3 regions of the Paenibacillus sp. J31P13 genome follow, and region 3 is predicted to be linked to each of the others. Evidence: riboswitches for the same ligand, from Rfam matches in the RefSeq annotation. Region 3 holds a riboswitch; each other region holds the start of a gene.

Evidence for each region. A riboswitch is a leader RNA that binds a small molecule or an ion and turns the genes downstream of it on or off. The one in region 3 is predicted to bind cyclic di-GMP.
Region 1: another riboswitch for cyclic di-GMP. It lies ahead of AC0YOD_RS14545 (SpaA isopeptide-forming pilin-related protein); the one in region 3 lies ahead of AC0YOD_RS16410 (NPCBM/NEW2 domain-containing protein).
Region 2: another riboswitch for cyclic di-GMP. It lies ahead of AC0YOD_RS27665 (transglutaminase family protein); the one in region 3 lies ahead of AC0YOD_RS16410 (NPCBM/NEW2 domain-containing protein).

The regions. Positions count from the first base shown of each region.
Region 1 is NZ_JBWDNR010000004.1:51,730-58,295, reverse strand. It holds gene AC0YOD_RS14555 (sensor histidine kinase) at 56-1,216, shown strand; gene AC0YOD_RS14550 (response regulator) at 1,224-1,952, shown strand; gene AC0YOD_RS14545 (SpaA isopeptide-forming pilin-related protein) at 2,025-3,626, opposite strand; cyclic di-GMP riboswitch class II at 3,658-3,741, opposite strand; gene AC0YOD_RS14540 (hypothetical protein) at 4,007-4,468, shown strand; gene AC0YOD_RS14535 (ATP-dependent helicase ComFA) at 4,589-6,566, shown strand, end outside.
Region 2 is NZ_JBWDNR010000016.1:72,221-78,786, forward strand. It holds gene folP (dihydropteroate synthase) at 1-364, shown strand, start outside; gene folB (dihydroneopterin aldolase) at 422-808, shown strand; gene folK (2-amino-4-hydroxy-6-hydroxymethyldihydropteridine diphosphokinase) at 786-1,340, shown strand; gene AC0YOD_RS27640 (helix-turn-helix domain-containing protein) at 1,292-1,504, shown strand; partial or broken gene dusB (tRNA dihydrouridine synthase DusB) at 1,554-2,582, shown strand; gene AC0YOD_RS27650 (hypothetical protein) at 2,594-2,746, shown strand; gene greA (transcription elongation factor GreA) at 2,886-3,362, shown strand; gene lysS (lysine--tRNA ligase) at 3,547-5,058, shown strand; cyclic di-GMP riboswitch class I at 5,228-5,306, shown strand; cyclic di-GMP riboswitch class I at 5,359-5,438, shown strand; gene AC0YOD_RS27665 (transglutaminase family protein) at 5,452-6,258, shown strand; partial or broken gene AC0YOD_RS27670 (hypothetical protein) at 6,350-6,566, opposite strand, start outside.
Region 3 is NZ_JBWDNR010000004.1:483,538-490,103, forward strand. It holds gene AC0YOD_RS16410 (NPCBM/NEW2 domain-containing protein) at 1-4,344, opposite strand, end outside; cyclic di-GMP riboswitch class I at 4,487-4,571, opposite strand; gene AC0YOD_RS16415 (bifunctional transcriptional activator/DNA repair enzyme AdaA) at 4,885-5,934, shown strand; gene AC0YOD_RS16420 (polysaccharide deacetylase family protein) at 5,984-6,566, opposite strand, start outside.

The DNA.
Region 1 (6,566 bases), 430 kb from region 3:
TCTTGGTATGATAGAACAGATAAACCTTTAAATAGAGAAAGGTTGCCGAGCTATTGTGGACCATCTAACAGTCGATATAAACCGAATAATAAAAAACGCAACTGAAGTGATGGAAGACAGCAAATATCAAATCTATGAAATCTGTGAATCCGCGCGCTCGGAGCTGGAGCTGCTTGAGCAGGAGCTTGAGATTGTGCTTCAAGAGACAAGAAAAACCATTGAAAAAGTGGATGAGCTTGAGCGAGACTATCGTCGCGCGCGTATTCGCTTAACGGAAGTCAGTCGAGATTTCGTTAAGTACAAAGAAGAAGATATTAAAACGGCATATGAGAAAGCTACCCAAATTCAGCTGGATCACACCGTTTACCGTGAGAAAGAGTCTTATTTAAAAACGCGGCGAGATGATTTGCAAAAACGCGTCCGTAATGTTGAGAACTCCATAGAACGCGCTGAAACCATTGCTTCGCAAATAAATGTTGTACTTGAATATTTAGCAGGGGATCTAAACCAAGTGACCCGAATTGTAGAATCTGCCAAGACCCGACAGCTTTTAGGGCTGAAAATTATTTTGGCGCAAGAAGAAGAACGCAAACGAATCGCAAGAGAGATTCATGATGGACCGGCACAATCACTTGCCAATATTGTCATGCGGACAGAAATTGCAGAACGAATGCTAATCAAGCAGGAATTTGTAATGGTACAGGAAGAATTAATAGATTTAAAAGGGCAGGTTCGATCTGGACTGGAGGAAATACGTAAAATTATATTTAATTTACGTCCGATGGCGCTAGATGATTTGGGACTTGTCCCTACACTTCGCAAGTTTACGCAAGATTTTGAAGAGAAAACAAAATTACACACTGTATTTGAGCTTATCGGCAAAGAGGTTAGAATGCCGTCTGCTATGGAAGCGGCGATATACCGCTTGGTACAGGAAGCCTTCTCAAACGCGTTAAAGCATGCGAATGCTACTCATGTATTATTGGAAATCAACTATCAGCCTTCGCATATCTCGCTCTTAATTAGTGACAATGGAATAGGCTTTAATAGCGAAATCATTGAAGAAGCGGCTAGCCGAAATGAACATTTTGGATTAGTAGGAATGAGAGAGAGGGTCGAACTGATAGAGGGGAGGATGGATATAGACTCAAATCCCGGACGTGGGACGAAGATTATAATAGATATACCTACTACTGCCGAATCTAGAAAGGAGTAAGATGATGATGATCCAGAGACCTGCAAGCAGTTCCCATACAATCAAAATTTTACTTGCCGATGACCATCAGCTATTTCGCGAAGGCCTCAAGCGTATTCTTAATATGGAAGACGACCTGGAAGTCATTGGAGAGTGCGGAGACGGCATTCAAGTATTAGAATTTTGCAATCATACGATTCCTGAAATTGTTCTGATGGACATTAATATGCCAATCGAGAATGGTGTAGTAACAACCGAAAGATTAAAGGATATGTTTCCAGACGTAAAAGTTATTATTCTTTCCATTCATGATGATGAAAGCTACGTGTTTGAAACACTTCGCAAAGGTGCTACAGGCTACTTGCTGAAGGACATGGAGGCAGAATCGCTTATAAATGCAATACGCTCTGTTGTTCAGGGACATGCCTATATTCATCCCAAAGTAACTGGCAAGCTGATTAATCAGCTTCGTCGTATGACTTACCTGGATGAGATGGGGATTGTGTCAGGTGCCGCGGCGGCTCAAGAACCGGGTGTTAAGTTTGTAGCAGGTGATGAAAGCCCATTAACGCGACGCGAAGCTGAAGTTTTGCGGCTTATGGCTGAAGGAAAAAGCAACAAGCTAATCGGAGAGTTTTTGTTTATTAGTGAAAAGACGGTTAAAAACCATGTTAGCAGCATCCTTCAGAAGATGGAAGTTGATGATCGTACACAAGCTGTTATTCATTCCATAAAGTTTGGTTGGGTTACACTGTAACATTACATATCACAAAGGCCCGTATCCTAGGATACGGGCCTTTTGTGTATGCTTGACGCTGCTACACGAAAATTATTTTTTTAGCCTCTGTCTGCGAAGAGCGATGAAGCCCGTTGTAATTGCAAACGTTCCGAGGAGATAGTAAGGAACAGCGCTGGTCTCACCGGTCTTAGGCAATTTGTCTAAAGGAACGGTTTCTTCCTCTCCAGATACAACTCCGCCTATCGGTACGTCCTCATCATCAACTTCAACGGAAATGGTTGCTTCTGGGGTAGGTTCAGGAGTTAGGATCGGTGTTGAAGAACTGGTCGGCGTCGGTGTAGTAACTGGTGTAGCAGATGGTGAAGTTGATGGCGTTGGTGTCGAATTTGGAGTAGAAATCGGCGTCGGTGTAGTATCCGGAGTAGGCGATGGAGTAGAAATCGGCGTCGGTGTAGTGTCCGGAGTAGGCGATGGAGTAGAAATCGGCGTCGGTGTAGTATCCGGAGTAGGCGATGGAGTAGAAATCGGCGTCGGTGTAATATCCGGAGTAGGCGATGGAGTAGAAATCGGCGTCGGTGTAGTATCCGGAGTAGGCGATGGAGTAGAAATCGGCGTCGGTGTAGTATCCGGAGTAGGCGATGGAGTAGAAATCGGCGTCGGTGTTGGTACTATACAGATGTCTCCATTATGGACGGCTGTAATTTCCTTGTTAGATCCCCAATGAACTTCCAATGCATCTTCAGTACTCGTTGTTAGTGCAGTGGTAGAGCCGGCTAAAATAGTTCCGTTACCGGTTGATACTGTATTTGGAACCTTCCAAGAGTAAGGCACATCAACGTCGCTCTCGTTTTTAATGGTCCACTTTTTAGACGCGGTTGGACTTTCTAGGCAAGCAGATAGTAAAGTGAGCTTCGGTGAGTTCGTGACAACTTTAAGTTGAGTTGAATTGTTGGTAACATTGATTTCAGTGTTATCAGTCAGATCTGTGGTAAAGCCTGACTTCGTAACCTCTTTCAGCACATAAGTTCCGATTGGCAAATCTAGAAATTCAAGAACGCCTTGCGAATTGGTTACGCCGGTTTTGAAGAGTACATTATTTTGCCAAAGCTCAAAAGTAATGCCTGTATGAGGCTGATTATCACCAATATTGAGTACTTTATTTATAATGATTTTTCCATTGCAGACATTAACCGATTTTACTTTATAAGCTTTAATGAAACCGGCATGACCGCCCACTCCAAGTTTTTTTTGTTCATCCCCGGCATAAATATCAAGCTGATAGGGTGCACAAGTTGGAATGTCGATTGTTATGGAGTAGGTTCCCAATTTACTGTATATGTTGGATTCGCCATCCTTGTATATTTGAACCTCATAGGGCTGACCGCCACTCGTTGGTATCCAATCACTAGGAAAGCCGTAGGAAGAAAAGCTGACTCGTACGCAATCTTTAGTTGTACTAAAGGTAGCAGTAGCGGTGCCGTTTCCATTGTCCACAATGTTAGAATGACCGGCAGTAATAAATTGAGGGTCTGAAGAATATTGCGAACAACTGTTATCATTGACGTTCTGCAATGAACTTTGCACGGCGTTGTCATTCACTTGGCTTTGAGCAAAAGTTAATGATCCCAGTGATAAAGAAAGAAGCAATACCATAGCTAAGCTGAAATAAATTTGTTTCTTGAAAAACCTCATTTCTCACTCTCCTCTTAGAATAGGTATTGAAGTCCAAGAGGGCCGGTTACACTACTAGCTCCGTATGATCCAAGTGTCCATATACAGATCAAACTTCATCGCTTCCCTAAACATTGATCGAATGATTCCCACCCTTTCTGATTCCTCGAGCTTGTATATAGGGAAAATAGACACGCTATAATGAAGTGAAGCCATGGTGTAGTAAAATAATAACATATACTGTAAAATGCTCAAGGGTGTTTCTTTGTCACAATTTGACTAGTTTTATTGAGTGGAAATTGATCATTCTTTGCTTGTGTACAATTTGTCATCTTGTCCACGAATGTCGGAACCAGTGGGCTCTTCGCGGCATATATTGTTGCAAAGAGGAGGTGGTCGCCATGTTTGAGCTTCTGCTTTTGGTCATCGGTTGCTATGTTTTGGCAGCTTTGTCTGTGCATTTGGCATATCGTATTAGAAGAAAACGTCTGCAAGAAAGTAAACACTATGTGCTAGTCGCTGATGTTGGTCAAAAAAATATGGAATGGTATATGCGTTCCCTGTTTTCTTTTTCTCGTAAGATGGGCAGGGATGTTCGTTTGACGATTATTGACCGCGGAGCATCGGAGGAAACGCTCGCTATCGTTGAGCGGCTGGCTCGAGATGCGGATACGCTGGAGGTACATCCGAGCAAGGATGAGCCCGAAACGGACAATTCAGATAGTAAACGTTCTCAATTTATGCCGAACGATGCAACAGGGCTGCTGTGGCTGCTGCAGTCAAAGGGGATTGTGTCGCATGGCGACCATGCCGTATTGATTGATTTGCAAAACCCGGAAGATTTGTCGAAAATGCCTTTTTAGTATATAATCTGCAGCAATAGAACTCATGAAGTGAAGCACACTTAATGACGCATAAAGCGTTGTTGGTGTGCTTTTTTTTGTCTAATTTGGGATACATGCTGAGGGAAGGGGTGTTAGGGAATGAAGGCATATGTTTATATTGTGCAGTATGAGGGGTGCTGGATTGCAAAAATGACCATTGAGCCAGCCGTAGATAAGGTGTTTTGGCTCAGCGGTTATTTTGGCTCGGAAGGGTATTTGAATAATGGGTTAGCTTCTTCAGGCTGGCTGTGGAGGGAGGCTTTGCCGTTAGGTGATGCGTGTCGAGTGGTGGAGTTGTGGAATAAAGGTTCTAGCTTTAGCAGAACAGGAGAACAGTATAAGGAACTCGCACAGTTGTTTGCATGTGTGGAAAAGGCTTTGAAAGAGGGACAAGAGGGTATTGGGAAGGATACTAACCGTTGGTGGCTGCGGTGGCGAAAGGAAAGTAAATATGATTGGAGGTTCGAGGAGAGCGGTTTGCTTGAGAAGGTGGAACGATGGGATCAGAGGGGAGGTTATCTGAAAAAGGAGGTGAGAGATGATGAACAGTTCGGCGAAATGTATGGAATGGAATATTCAAAAGGTGAGTCTGGAGGTAGGGCGCAAGCGACTGAGAAGCATGGAAGACTGAATGATACGTTTAGCGATGCGGAGCTGGGGGAGATTGCGGCTGGGGCGAAGCTTGCAGCGGAACTGCTGCAGGGACGTGCGCTATTGCGGAGCGAAGTGCACGCCCTGTTGGAGGGCGTGACGGAGCCCGGTGCCGAGGCTGGCTGGAGCGGAGCGCTCCAGCTTGCTTCGTTGCTCGGGCGTGTGCGCCTGAGCGGATCGGTCGTCGCCGGTAATGGCGGGGGGATGAACGTTTTGGGGCGCAGCAGGCGCGAGCGCAGCTGTTTGCGCTGCGGGAGCGGGGAGGCGTTGCTGCAACGCACGAGCTGTGCGGCGTGCGGTCGTGAATGCGCCTATTGTACGGCGTGCATTGGGATGGGGCGAAGCCGGGAATGTGAGCTGCTGGTTAGAGGGCAGCGAATGGGTTTGGCTTTGGGAGCTGCGACGGTTCGGAGCAGCTCGGGTAGGGCTGGGAAGACGCTGACGGTAGAGCAGCGTCTTGTGAAGTGGAAGCTGAGCCCGGCGCAGGCTGCTGCGGCGGCGAAGGCGCTTGTTTTCGTGGAGCGGGGGATCGCGGAGGGGAAGGCGAAGCCGGTTTTGAAAGCAGACCAATCGAAGGAGGAATCGATTTGCAATTTTCTACTTTGGGCGGTAACTGGAGCTGGCAAGACGGAAATGATTTTTCCGCTTGTGGAATCTGTACTGCTAAGAGGAGGCAAAGCTTTAATCGCAACACCGCGCCGTGATGTCGTCATTGAGCTGGATCCTCGTATTCGGAAGGCTTTTCCCGAGGCTTCAGTGGTAACGCTATACGGCGGAAGCCAGCAGCGCTGGGAGAGCGGGGATATTACACTGTCCACGACCCATCAACTGCTTCGATTTTATCAAGGCTTTGATCTTGTGATAGTCGATGAAATTGATGCTTTTCCCTACCATGGAGATCCAATTCTCCACTATGCGGCAGATAAAAGCTGTGCTCCGGGGTCAGCACGATTACTTCTCTCAGCGACTCCTCCAAGTGAGCTGCAGCGTGCAGCGAGGAAGGGAAAGCTGTCTCATGCGAGAGTTCCTGTACGTTATCATCGGCATCCACTTCCTGTTCCGCGATTGCTGCAAACATTAACCGTGCAGCAGATGCTCCAGCAGAAAAGGGTATCACCAGTTCTGCTGAGTGCATTAAAGAAATCCTTGGAGCGGGACGCTCAGCTTTTTGTGTTCGTTCAAAAAATCGTCCAGACAGAACCGATGGCTGCATTGCTTCAAGCAGTGCTTAGACATCCTTACATAGCCGCTACCTCATCACAGGATGCTGGACGCTCAGAGAAGGTACAACAGTTTCGAGCTAGAGAGATACGGGTGCTTGTTACGACGACCATATTAGAGAGAGGCGTTACCATCCCCAAAAGTGACGTATATATATTGGATGCAGATGGACGATTATTTGATGAAGCTTCCTTGGTTCAAATGG
Region 2 (6,566 bases), on a different contig from region 3:
CCTCGTCCCGGATGTGCTCGCTGATCTGCAAGAGAGCATCGGCATCGCCCATGCTGCCGGCGTTGCCGATGACCAAATATGGCTTGATCCCGGCATCGGCTTCGCCAAAACCTATGAGGACAACCTCGATTTGCTCGGCCATCTATCAGAGCTTACTGCGCTTGGTTATCCGGTTCTGCTCGGCACCTCACGCAAAGGCTTTATACGGCAGACGCTGAACCTGCCGGTTGGTGAACTTGTAGAGGGGACGGCTTCGACCGTCACGCTCGGTATTGCGCAGGGCTGTCAAATCGTGCGTGTACATGATGTAGGCGCGATTAAGCGGACGGCGATTATGACAGACGCAATTGTCTATCGCAGCTAGTTTATCTGTATACGTTCATGCACAGCTAGAGCTTTTATATTAAGGAGAGTGAGTAATATGGATAATATGATTATTCGTGGCATGCGTTTTTACGGATATCATGGCGTATTTCCCGAAGAGAATAAACTGGGGCAACAATTTTATATCGATATTGAACTACAGATGGATTTGCATAAGGCAGCATTAACTGATGATTTGAACTATACGATTAATTATGCAGAAATCCATGCTTTTGCGAAAGAGATTGTAGAGGGACCACCGTTTAAGCTTATTGAGGCTTTGACCGGTCATATTGCATCGCGGGTATTGGAAGCTTATACTATGGTAAATGAAGTGACGGTTCGAGTAACGAAGCCGCATCCGCCGTTTGACATCCACTTTGACGGAGTAACGGTTGAAATGCGCAGAAAGCGGGACGCTGATGGACGAACAATTCCCGCCTGAAGGCGTATGGATGGAAGCCTATGTCGCACTAGGTTCCAATATGGGGGAACGTGAGCAACTGCTGGATCAAGCTCTCCAGCTCATGGACTCGCACCCGCATATAGAAGTAACTAGAGTGTCGGGCATTTATGAAACGGACCCAGTCGGTTACACGGATCAGCCGCCTTTTCTCAATATGGTGATGGCTGTTCGGACGATACTCTCTCCCTTGCTCTTGCTGCGTCAGCTTCTTGCATTTGAGGGGCAGCTTGGGCGTGTCAGACATATACGTTGGGGGCCAAGAACCATTGACCTTGATCTCCTCTTATATGATAATGTCAAAATGGATCAAGAAGAGCTGACACTGCCGCATCCGCGTATGCTGGAGCGGTCGTTCGTGCTTGTGCCGCTGAGTGATGTTATCACTTCGTCGCATGTTCTGCAGGAACAAGTGAAGGCAGCGTCTGAGGCAGCGCTTCAGGATGGAAAGGAAGGCATCACGTTATGGAAAACAACCAATTGGCGCAGCGCGTCAGAGCCTTTAGAAAGCTAAAAGGCTATACTCAGCAGGAGCTGGCCAAGGAGCTTGGCGTTTCGGTAGCCGTTCTCGGCTCACTTGAGCGAGGAACGAGAAAGACAGACCCGAAACTGCTGAATCATATTGCCAAAACACTAGGTATCAGCTATGAGGAGTTAATGTCCAGCGATCGTGAGTAATGATGAGCATAATACTATATAAACTTATTGAAGAGGAGCAAGGAGGGACATGCTGAAAATCGGAGACATCGAGATGAAGAACAGAGTGGTGCTAGCTCCGATGGCAGGCGTGTGCAACCCGGCTTAAGGAATTTGGAACAGGACTTGTATGTGCGGAAATGGTGAGCGACAGGGCTATTTTGCACGGTAACAAAAAAACACTAGAAATGCTTTTTGTAGATGAGCGGGAGAAGCCGCTTAGCTTGCAAATTTTCGGTGGTGACCGAGAGTCGCTAGTTGAAGCTGCTAAAGTTGTTGATAAGCAGACGAATGCAGACATTATTGATATCAATATGGGCTGCCCGGTGCCGAAGGTAACGAAATGCGATGCAGGAGCTAGATGACTGCTTGATCCAAACAAGACTTATGAAATGGTATCAGCTGTCGTTGATGCCGTTCAAAAGCGGTGACTGAGAAAATGTGCATCGGCTGGGATGATGAGCATATTTATGCGGTAGAGAATGCAAGGGCTGTTGAATGGGCTGGCGGTAATGCGGTTAGTGTTCATGGCCGTGCGCGTGAGCAATTGTATACAGGCAAGGCTAATTGGGACATTATAAGGGATGTTAAACAATCGGTAGGTATTCCCGTAATAGGAAACGGCGACGTATTCTCTCCAGAGGATGCAAAACGTTTGCTGGAACATACGGGCTGCGACGGCGTTATGATTGGACGCGGTGCACTCGGAAACCCATGGATGCTGTATCGTACCATTCAATACTTAACAAATGGCGAATTGCTTAGTGATCCAACGCCGCGCGAAAAAATAGAGGTCGCTATTTTGCACCTTGATCGTTTAGTGGCGCTGAAGATTGAAGCAGTTGCCGTACGTGAAATGCGCAAGCATTTGTCATGGTACCTAAAAGGTCTTACGGGCGGAGCACGCGTGAAGGATGTTATTAGGGAAGAAATCGGTCGTGACCCTATGGTAGCGATTTTGGAAAATTACGTAAGAACGCTTGAAGAGGAAGCTGAAATGGAGCTGCAAAGCGCAGGATTAGGCGGAAATGCAAGTGCAGCAGCCGAGGCTGCGCACTAGTCTTACTTTAGATGGAATATCAGAGCTGCCGGAGATCGCTTAGCCATCCGACACCAATTGACAAGAGCCGCTTCTATGCGGCTTCTGCTACGACTATCAGAAATGAAACGGTTTCAATGGTTCGTTTGGCTTTGATTGACATTCAGGGTACCTTTGCAATATAATCGTGCAATATAATCAACCAGTACATCAAGAGCGCTTCTAACAACAGTTGGTATGATGGTAAAGAAGCGTAATATATTAGGTAACAAGTGAATTCATACTAGGTATGAAAATTACTCACATGACAGGAGAATCGGGTAGATGAACGATAAGCAAATCATTCTGACACAAGAAGGACTGCGGAAGCTCGAAGATGAATTAGAGAACTTGAAGTCGGTCAAACGTCGTGAAGTTGCTGAACGTATTAAAGTAGCCATCGGCTATGGCGATATTAGTGAAAACTCGGAGTACGAAGATGCTAAGAACGAACAAGCATTCATCGAAGGCCGTGTCCTTACCCTTGAGAAAATGCTGCGCAACGCGCGGATTATAAATAATGACGACATTGCCATTGATATGGTGAGCATCGGTTCCATTGTAACGGTTGAAGATATGGAATTTGGCGACAAAATGGAATATTCCATCGTTGGTACTGCGGAAGCAGATCCATTGCAAAACAAAATCTCGAATGAGAGTCCGGTTGGTAAAGCGATCTTGGGCAAAAAAATTGGCACAATCGTTGAAGTTAACGTTCCAGTGGGCATCATTCAATACAAAATTCTCGACATCAAAAAATAAGATTTGCTATGCATGATTCAAAAAGCTTCCTTGTAGGAAGCTTTTTGAACGTTTACAATATAAGAATACATGATTGTGATCAATCAATGAGAATATTAAGCTGCAAAGCGAGCTGTTTTCGTCAGAACGCCAAAAGAAGGCGACAGCTATTTATGCTTGCGGAACGTGTCAAGGAGATGAAGAAGTGGAAAATCAGAATAATGAACAACAAGAGCTTAGTGAGCTTTTGCAAATTCGTAGAGACAAACTGGACGAGCTTCGCGGTCTAGGAATTGATCCATTTGGACGTAAATTCGAACGGACGCATCAAGCGAAAGAAATCGTACAAGCTCATGAAGCTGCAAGTAAAGCAGAGCTGGAAGAGCAAGAAATTAAGGTGAGCATTGCCGGACGTATTATGCAAAAGCGCGGTATGGGTAAAGCGGGCTTTGCTACGATTCAAGATTTGAGCGGCAGAGTTCAAATTTATGTTCGTAAGGATACCGTTGAGGAGCATAAGTTTGCGGCCTTCGATTTGCTTGATATCGGTGATATCATTGGAGTGAACGGTGTTGTATTCAAAACAAATACAGGCGAGGTCTCGGTTAAGGCTCTTGATATCGAGATACTAACGAAATCGCTGCTTCCATTGCCGGATAAGTATCACGGTCTGAAGGATGTCGAACTTCGCTATCGCCAACGTTATGTTGACCTTATTGTGAATCCGGATGTCCAACAAACGTTCATTACTCGTTCGAAGATCATTCAGTCTATGCGTCGCTACCTAGACTCCCGTGACTACCTAGAGGTAGAAACGCCAACCTTGCATTCTATTGCAGGCGGAGCGGCAGCACGTCCTTTCGAAACGCATCATAATGCGCTAGATATGAAGCTCTACATGCGTATCGCGATCGAGCTTCACTTGAAACGGTTGATCGTAGGCGGTCTAGAGAAGGTTTATGAGATTGGACGCGTATACCGTAATGAAGGTATTTCGACTCGTCATAATCCAGAGTTTACGATGATTGAGCTTTATGAGGCATATGCTGATTACAAGGATATTATGGAATTGACTGAAAATCTTATCGCCCACATCGCGCAAGAAGTGCTTGGTACTACGAAAATTACGTATCAAGGTCAAGATGTCGACCTGACTCCGCAATGGCGCCGTGTCAGCATGGTTGAGATTGTTAAAGAGATTACAGGCGTAGACTTTGGCGTAGAGATGAGCGACGAGGAAGCACATCGTTTGGCAAAAGAACATAAGGTCGGTGTTGAGCCGCATATGACATTTGGTCATATTTTGAATGCATTCTTCGAGCAATTCTGTGAGCACACATTGATTCAACCTACATTTGTAACGGGTCACCCTGTTGCGATTTCGCCGCTAGCTAAGAAAAGCGATGCTGATCCGCGCTTCACAGATCGGTTTGAGCTCTTTATCGTGGCGCGTGAACATGCGAATGCATTTACTGAGCTGAATGATCCAATCGATCAACGCGAGCGTTTTGAGTCACAGCTAGTAGAGCGTGAGCATGGTAACGATGAAGCGCATGAGATGGACGAGGATTTCTTGCGTGCCTTAGAATATGGTATGCCTCCAACAGGCGGACTAGGCATCGGCGTTGACCGTCTGGTTATGCTGCTTACTAACGCCCCTTCAATTCGCGATATTCTGTTGTTCCCGCATATGAGAGAACAGCGCTCTGGTGAATAAGAACAAATAGGACTGTTAGGCTATCGGAGCCTGACAGTCTTTTTTTATTTTGGCACAGCACGGGAAATAGATGCATGAAGCCTTATAAACTACCAAATTATGGCGCATTATTTGCCAAATTATATTGATTTTGTAGATTTATATGATAAAGTAAAATTAACAAAGCGATACACGATAATGGCAAACCTGTCGAAAGATAGGGACGCAAAACTAGAGGGCCTTCCGTTAGATGGCAGCCAGTTACCGAATGGACAAGCTTTTTTTGTTTATTAGGGTATAATCCCAATGATGAAGAACTTTATACGATAATGGCAAACCTATCGAAAGGTAGGGACGCAAAGCTAAAGGGCCTTCTATAAGATGGCAGCCTGGCCGCCGAAGGGAGTTTTTTATATGCGTAAGTTTGTACTATTAGTGGCAGCAGCAGTTATTCTTTTGCTATCTATTAATGTAACATCAGCTCAAGCGGATGCAGCAGTAGCCTGGTTAAATACAGATAACTTGAATAATGGTGTTGTTTCGGTGCAATATGCGGTTAATGCTAAAGTGAAAACGAAGCTGATGATTGCAAAGGGCACAACCAATTATACCTATAACCTATCTGCCGATAAAAAAGATGAAGGATTCGCGTTGCAGCTCGGTAACGGTGAGTATACGATTACACTGTTGGAAAATACGACTGCAAATAAATTCAAGGTAGTGAACCAACAAAAAGTTACACTTAATATGAAGAACAGTAATACGGTCTATTTAAACTCGGTTCAAAATATCGCTTGGACAAGCAATAGCGATGCAATCATAAAAGCGAAGGAACTTATCAAAAACAAAAAGACCGATACAGATAAAGTAAAAGCAATTTACGACTACATAATTAGTAACATCAATTACGATAATCAACTGGCTGCTAAAGTGCCGACGGATTACATACCGAGCATTGATCGTACTTTCCAACTGAAAAAAGATATCTGTTACGGTTACGCTTCATTATTTGCAGCTATGCTTCGAAGTAGCGGCATTCCGACGAAGCTTCTTATGGGCGATAGCGAATACGTAGATACCTATCATGCGTGGAATGAAGTTTATTTAAATGGTAAATGGGTAACGATTGATACGACAGTTGATGCGGGCTTAAAGAACAGCAATAAGAAGACGGAGTTTATAAAGGATGCTTCGAAATATACAGTAAAGAAACAATATTAATGAATATAAACAGAAACGAGCCCCGTATTTACATGCGGGGCTCGTTTTTTCTACTATAATAAGAATGATTATTATAGAAAATAGGCGATATTTATGATATAAATGCATGTATGAAAGTTATTTTGAAAAAGTGCTTGCATTCATTTGGCCCACGTGATATATTATTTGAGTCGCCGCTGAAACACACGGCGCACACGAGAAAAACAAGCAACAAAGATTGCTCTTTGAAAACTGAACAACGAGTAACAAACTGCCTCGCAAATCCTTCGGGATGAGCGAAAAAGCGATAAAAGTTTTTGAGCAAGTCA
Region 3 (6,566 bases):
ATTTCCATTACCCGCATTATCTACAACCAGCTTTAATTCCTGAACCCCTTTAACGGGTATCCGAACCAGCTTAGCTTCCGTACCATATTTCATCAGCCCACTGTTATAGACTTCTTTACCGTCAGCCAACATTTTAAATATGATGCTCGAATTCGTTTGCTCTGCTATATTCCGATCTACACCTACATATGATTCAAAATATTCGTAGTTGGTATCTGCAAGATTATAAACAATTTCAGAGTTTGCATGTGTGCCTATACCCTTTACGAACTCCTTCGCTTGACCGTTTATGAGCAGCTTAATCGAATTATTGGTGCTGGATTTATCCTTCCGCACTGTTCCATAATCCGTTCTTGCAGACTCCCAATTTACATCACTGAGGTATTTCGCTGCGCTGTAAACAACGATCTCTCTGGTTTTTGCAGCCTTATTTCCATCACGATCTGTTACCGTAAATTCTACATGGAAATAACCTGTTTTGTTAAAACGCAAACCATTCATGTTAATTTGAACTTGATCGATTAGGTTTCCGTCCTCCATATCAAATGCTGTAACGCCATATAAAACATCAAACTCGCTGTTTAGCTTCACGAAAGTTGTCTCTTCGGGTACCGTAATGGTTGGTTGGCTTGATTGGTTTGTAAACTTAGCATCCGCCCATACGGTGTGGTCTGCTGCATTCCCATTATCTTTTGCATCGGTCGTAACAAGCTTTATTTCCCTTGCACCTGTGACAGGGATCTTAACAAATTCATGATCTGTGCCCGATCTAAAAACATCGCTCTCAAACTTCTTTTCGCCATCTACATAGACTTCAAATGTTGCTGAGGACTGGTTTCCTTTCATCGCTTGATCAATACCGATATAGCTCTCAAAGAAGTCATAGCCTTTATCCTCAATATCGTAAACAACCTCCGAATTGGCGTGTACGCCTATACCTTTGGTATAGGTTGCAGCCAGCCCCTGTCTAATGAGTGTAATCATGCCACCAGCAGGTGCTTTGTCTTTCTTCCATTCATTCCATCCAACAATGACTGATTTTGCATTCAAATCCGAAATATACGCATAATTGCTCGTTACCGTTACGCTTGCTGCTTTGGTTTCGACAGCCCCTCCACTCTTGATCTCATATACAACCTCGTAATCGCCTTTTTGCGTCACATCAACGTTATTGGATTTGATCGAAACCTCACCTGTAATATCTGATCCTTGATAGTTCACTGCCTTTACATAAGTCATAGGATCAAACACTTGATTAAGCTTTAACGTGATATGCTCCTCAACAGAAAGGGTTGGTTTGAAAGCTTTAAATTCAACCGGTTTCAGCGTATTTAATTTTTTATCAAAGCCAACAACCTTATACGTATAATTCATACTCGTATCTACATTTTGATCTACAAATTGATCCGTACCCGTAAAGCCAATCAGCGTATCATTTCTATAGACCTCATAGCCCAAGAGATCATTCTTATAGGCCTTGTCCATACTGATATTCAACGTGTTGGTTTTTGCCCCAGTATTCGCACTAACACTTACTTTTACGGAAGCATTTTTGTCTTCTATTCCTGTTCCTTCATAATGAACAACCGTATTATTCAGATACCATAGTTTTTGGCTGGCAGGATATTTCGAAACCTTCTCTTTTGTCTCAGGATTGACAATGAAGCCATGTCTAGCAAAAAAGCTGCTCAAATCCATACCCAAAACCTCTGAAGAGAATTCAATTAGATATTGCTGCTTGGAGTTGTCACCATTTTGAAGCGATACTTTTCTATCTCTATATAAGCTATTTAGCTCCATCCAATAGCCGGGGTGAGCCAATTCCAACTGCCAATAAGTACCCAGTCTTGCTCCAAGTGACTGATTATCCATTGCGACCTTATTTTCTTCGATGACATACTTATATATTTCAGATTCAAAGGGAATACGATTATCCATAGAATCATAGGCGATAGACATAAGCATGGATACCATATTGTTTGTTATCTCTCCATACTCCCGCTCCCCTACTGCTAAGCGATGACCAATCTCATGAGTTAAGCCCCAGCCCGGATACGTTGTTCTGAAATCCGCTAACATCAAGCCAACCTGTCCGCCTTGAATGCCTGTATGGTCACCAGCTGCATACATAAAACCGTACGGCTGCATCAATCTGATATTTTCTCTGATAAATTTAGAATCATGGTTTAGACTGCGTCCATCCAGACCATAAAATTCCAAATTTTTATTAATCCAGTAATCATAGCCCAGTAATGTGTCCATTGGGTTATTACCTGACGTAATGAATTGCTTGTATGCTTCTGTAGCTGTCCCCGTGAAAATAACACGATCACTGGCCATTTCAACGACGTCGATTAATTCCCTATCCTTAACATTAGGATGTGCCGCCTTGTCTTGATCCAATTTTTGTTTATACGCTGTTAAGAAAGCTTTGAATTGTTCCGGGTCCGTACCCTTGTTCATGAAAGGAATTTTCTCCAAACCTTCAAAGCGAATCAGGGGAGCTTTGCCTTGCTCTTCAGGTGTGTATGGATTGACGATGTACACGGTTCCGCCTTTTGTCACATCATGGGCATAAGAGCTATTCGTTGGAATCTCCGGTACTGTTATTGTATTTTTACCTGAACGCAGTTGTACGCTTCTAGCCCAGCTAGACCATGAACCCTCTTGTTGTGAAAATACGAGAGAAGGTACTTTATCGTTAGATCCGACTTCAACATAAACGTTAATCGTATCGCCAGGCATAGCTGCCAATCCAGTAGGCTGATTGTTTGTGCCAAAACCAAATCTTAAATTTTGCTGAGCATGCTTTTTCATATCGCCATGCTGCTCTGCGGTAATGATCATGCCATCGGTTTGCACTTCACCGTTAATGACCTGTTTGGCTAGATCCAATTGACCTTTTAGAACAGGATATAAGGGATGCGTTCTAGCTGATTCCTCTAACACATTGATTTTTGCAGCACTATTGAACTCGGGGATAACCGCGCTCATAGTCCCATCTGTAAATAGGCGACTTACCGCTTCACTTACGGGATCCTCTTTATAAAATCTAAATTCTGCTGCGAATGGTCTGTTGATGTTAGCCTGCGTGAATTTGAATTTTAATCTTTTAAACGTTGTAGGCTCGAATTTGAATTCCAGAAAATCATTCGTACTCGCCGCTGTACCGCTGGAAACGAGTTGAAACGTATCGCCTTTGCTCGTCTGGGATGCATAGATTTCAAATGCCTCTGGGAATCCTTTTCTATTATCTCTTGCAAGGAAAGAAACTCTATCCAGCACTTCCGCTGTTTCCAATTCAAATACAACCTCATTCGTAAAAGAAGCGTCATTATTTCTATTTGTTTCCCAATGTGTATTTGGCAGATCATCCAGCATATATTCAGGCTTCGTGCCTGAGTAGCTTCCGCCGTTTGTTGTAACCCTCGACACATTAGAATTAGGCATTCTGTAAGCCGCGCTATAAGCACTTTCATACTCGGTACCATAGCCTTTTAATTTAGAAACCTTAGCTGCTGACTCCTCTATTTGGTGATTTTCTAGAAGGATCTTCGCGTTCTCAATATCTGCTTTAAATTGTGCGTAAAGAGGATGAGACTTCACTTCATTTTCTAATGCCGTTATTTTTTCTTCTGTGTTGAATGCTGCGCTCACTTGACTAAAGGTGTTATCCGTAAACAGGCTCTTCATCTTATCTGTTGCGGAATCTTCTTTATAAAATGAAAATTCTGCGGCGCTGGCCCAATCTTGATTGGCTTTTTTGAATACAAATTTCATTCTCTTGAATGCTGTTGGTGCAAACTTTATTTCAACGACATCTCCAGTAGAGCCTTTATATTCGCCAGAGGATACTAGCGTAAAGTTATCGCCTTCATCTGTACTTGAGCTATAAATATCAAACTCTTGTGCAAATCCTTTACCTTTCGCACCTGATTGTCTAGCAGCATACACGATTCTATTTAATGTAGTCTCATCATTTAAATGAATGATAACTTCATTCGTAAATGTTGACGTATTAGGCTTACCTGTTTCCCAGTGGGTACTCATATCGCCATCAATCGCTTTATCAATTGCAGAACCGGAATAGTTGCCGCCATTATTCGTTATCGATTTAATATTTGCTCGGGTCATTTTAAACACTTCGTTATAAGCGGCTAAAAGGTCTTTACCGTATAAATCAAAAGGAGCAACCGAGGCGATATCTGATGTAATCACTTGGCTTTCTAATACCGTTTTCACTGCATTTGCATTTTGTACTTCACTTGCTAAAACATAACCTGTCTCACTTGAAAAACTGACCAACATTGCTGCAGTTGTAGCGACTGCGATTATCTTCCTCATACTTTCTTCCTCCTGATAGTTACGATTATGACCAACGCAAAAAAAACTACCCATAAGAGTAGCCTGATTGTGTATAAAATTTACATAAAAATAAAGACTTCACTTTTATGAAACCTTACATAACAAAAAGCAAAATACACTCTTTGGCAGCTGGCTGACATCGTTTTACAACCTTAGTCCCTTTAGCTTTGCGTCCCTACATTTCCATAGGTTTGCCTATTAAGTTTTAAATACATTACAAACAGTAACATACCGAAGCCCCTTATTACATGAACACTTGGTAGCATAGTAGGATAGGTAATTAAGAATGGAGATTTTCACCTTGTTAAGCGTTTCTATTACCTAAATCCTATATAAGACTGGCCTATAGTCACCCTTCTCAAGCATGATGTTAGTACTTAAAACTAATATTGGGGAAACTGGATCTTAAGCGTATCAGCAGCCGCAAATACATAAAAAAATAGATGCCTGATTTTCGGCTACGGCCTGCCGTAAGAGGGGCTATAATAGGAGCATAATCCAAGTTTAGAGGGTGCAAGCATGATACCTGTCGAGCGTAATGAACAATACTACAAAGCTTTATTAGAAAAGAACACGGAATATGAAGGCGTCTTTTATGTAGGAGTGAAAACAACCGGTGTATTCTGCCGACCAACTTGTCCGGCACGAAAGCCTAAGTTCGAAAACTGCGAATTTTATGAGACCGCACAGCAAGCGCTGCTGGCTTCTTATCGGCCATGTCAGCGATGTCGTCCGTTATCCCATCCTAATCATGTCTCGGAAATGGTTCGTCTGCTTGTGGAAGCAGTAGAGAAAGACCCTGAAAAACGATGGAAAGGACAAGATTTCAAAAATCTTTCTGTTGACGAATCAACGGCACGTCGTCAATTCAAAAAACGATTCGGTATGACATTTGTTGAATACGCACGCGCTCGCCGCATGGGGCTTGCTTTGAAGAATATTAGAGCTGGCAAAACAATCATTGATACGCAGCTATCAACCGGATATGAATCCAGCAGTGGGTTCAGGGACGCTTTTTCCCGAATCATGGGGGCAGCGCCTACTTTGCTAGAGAATAGTCAGGTGCTAAAAGCATCTTGGATCGATACCCCGCTTGGACCGATGATTGCCATTGGCGATGAGGCTGCAATTTATCTCTTAGAGTTTGTAGATCGTAGAGGTCTAGAACGCGAGGTAGAGCGGCTTAGAAAGAGAACGAAATCAGCCATTATCCCTGGAATAACGGAATCGATTAAATCCATTGAAAATGAACTTTACCAGTATTTCAAAGGCAAATTAACCGTGTTTAAGACGCAAATCGCTTTAATAGGATCTCCCTTTCAAAAAAGCGTATGGGAACAATTAATGAAAATACCGCCAGGGGAGACCCGCTCCTATTCAGACCTCGCTGTAAGCCTAGGCAAGCCAACTGCCTTTCGCGCAGTGGCTCAAGCCAATGGCGCCAATCAGCTGGCCATTATGATTCCTTGTCATAGAGTCATTAACGCCAATGGTGATTTGGGTGGCTACGGGGGCGGCTTAACACGTAAGAGCTGGTTATTGCATCATGAAAAAAACGGTCAACAATAGGATGCCATGATAAGAGTAAACTCTGCTATTGGCTTAGGAGAGCAAGCATCTATTTAAGATCCAATAAATCGCTTACCCTTACAAACGTATATCCATCCCGCTTCAGATTTTCAATAGCCTTGGGAAGAGCCTCAATCGTGTGCAGATCATCCAGCATATGCAGCAAAATAATACTCCCGCTCTTCGTCTGCTCGGTGATCGCCTTAACGATTTGATCTGCGGTCTTGCTTCGATTCCAATCATTCGGATCAACGTCAAAGTTGGCAATCGTATGGTAGCCTGCAGCCGATATGATTTGTCCTTCTACGCTATTGATTGCACCTGTGGGCGGCCTAAAGATCATTGCGGGCTTCTCCTGAATCGCTTCCGTAATGATCTGATGCGCCTTCACGACCTCGCTCTGGAGCTGCGCAGGTGAAAGAGCATCCAGCTCTGGGTGACTAAACGTATGGTTGCCTACATCATGCCCCGCTTCCGCAATGGCCCTCGCTAGATTTGGGTTGTTCTGAACCCCATCAGCACGTAGGAAGAAGGAACCCTTAACCTCATACTTGTCCAAAATGTCGAGTATGGACGTAATCGTATAATCCGTTCCCCAGTCATCAAAGGTCAAGGCCACTTCTTTATGGTTG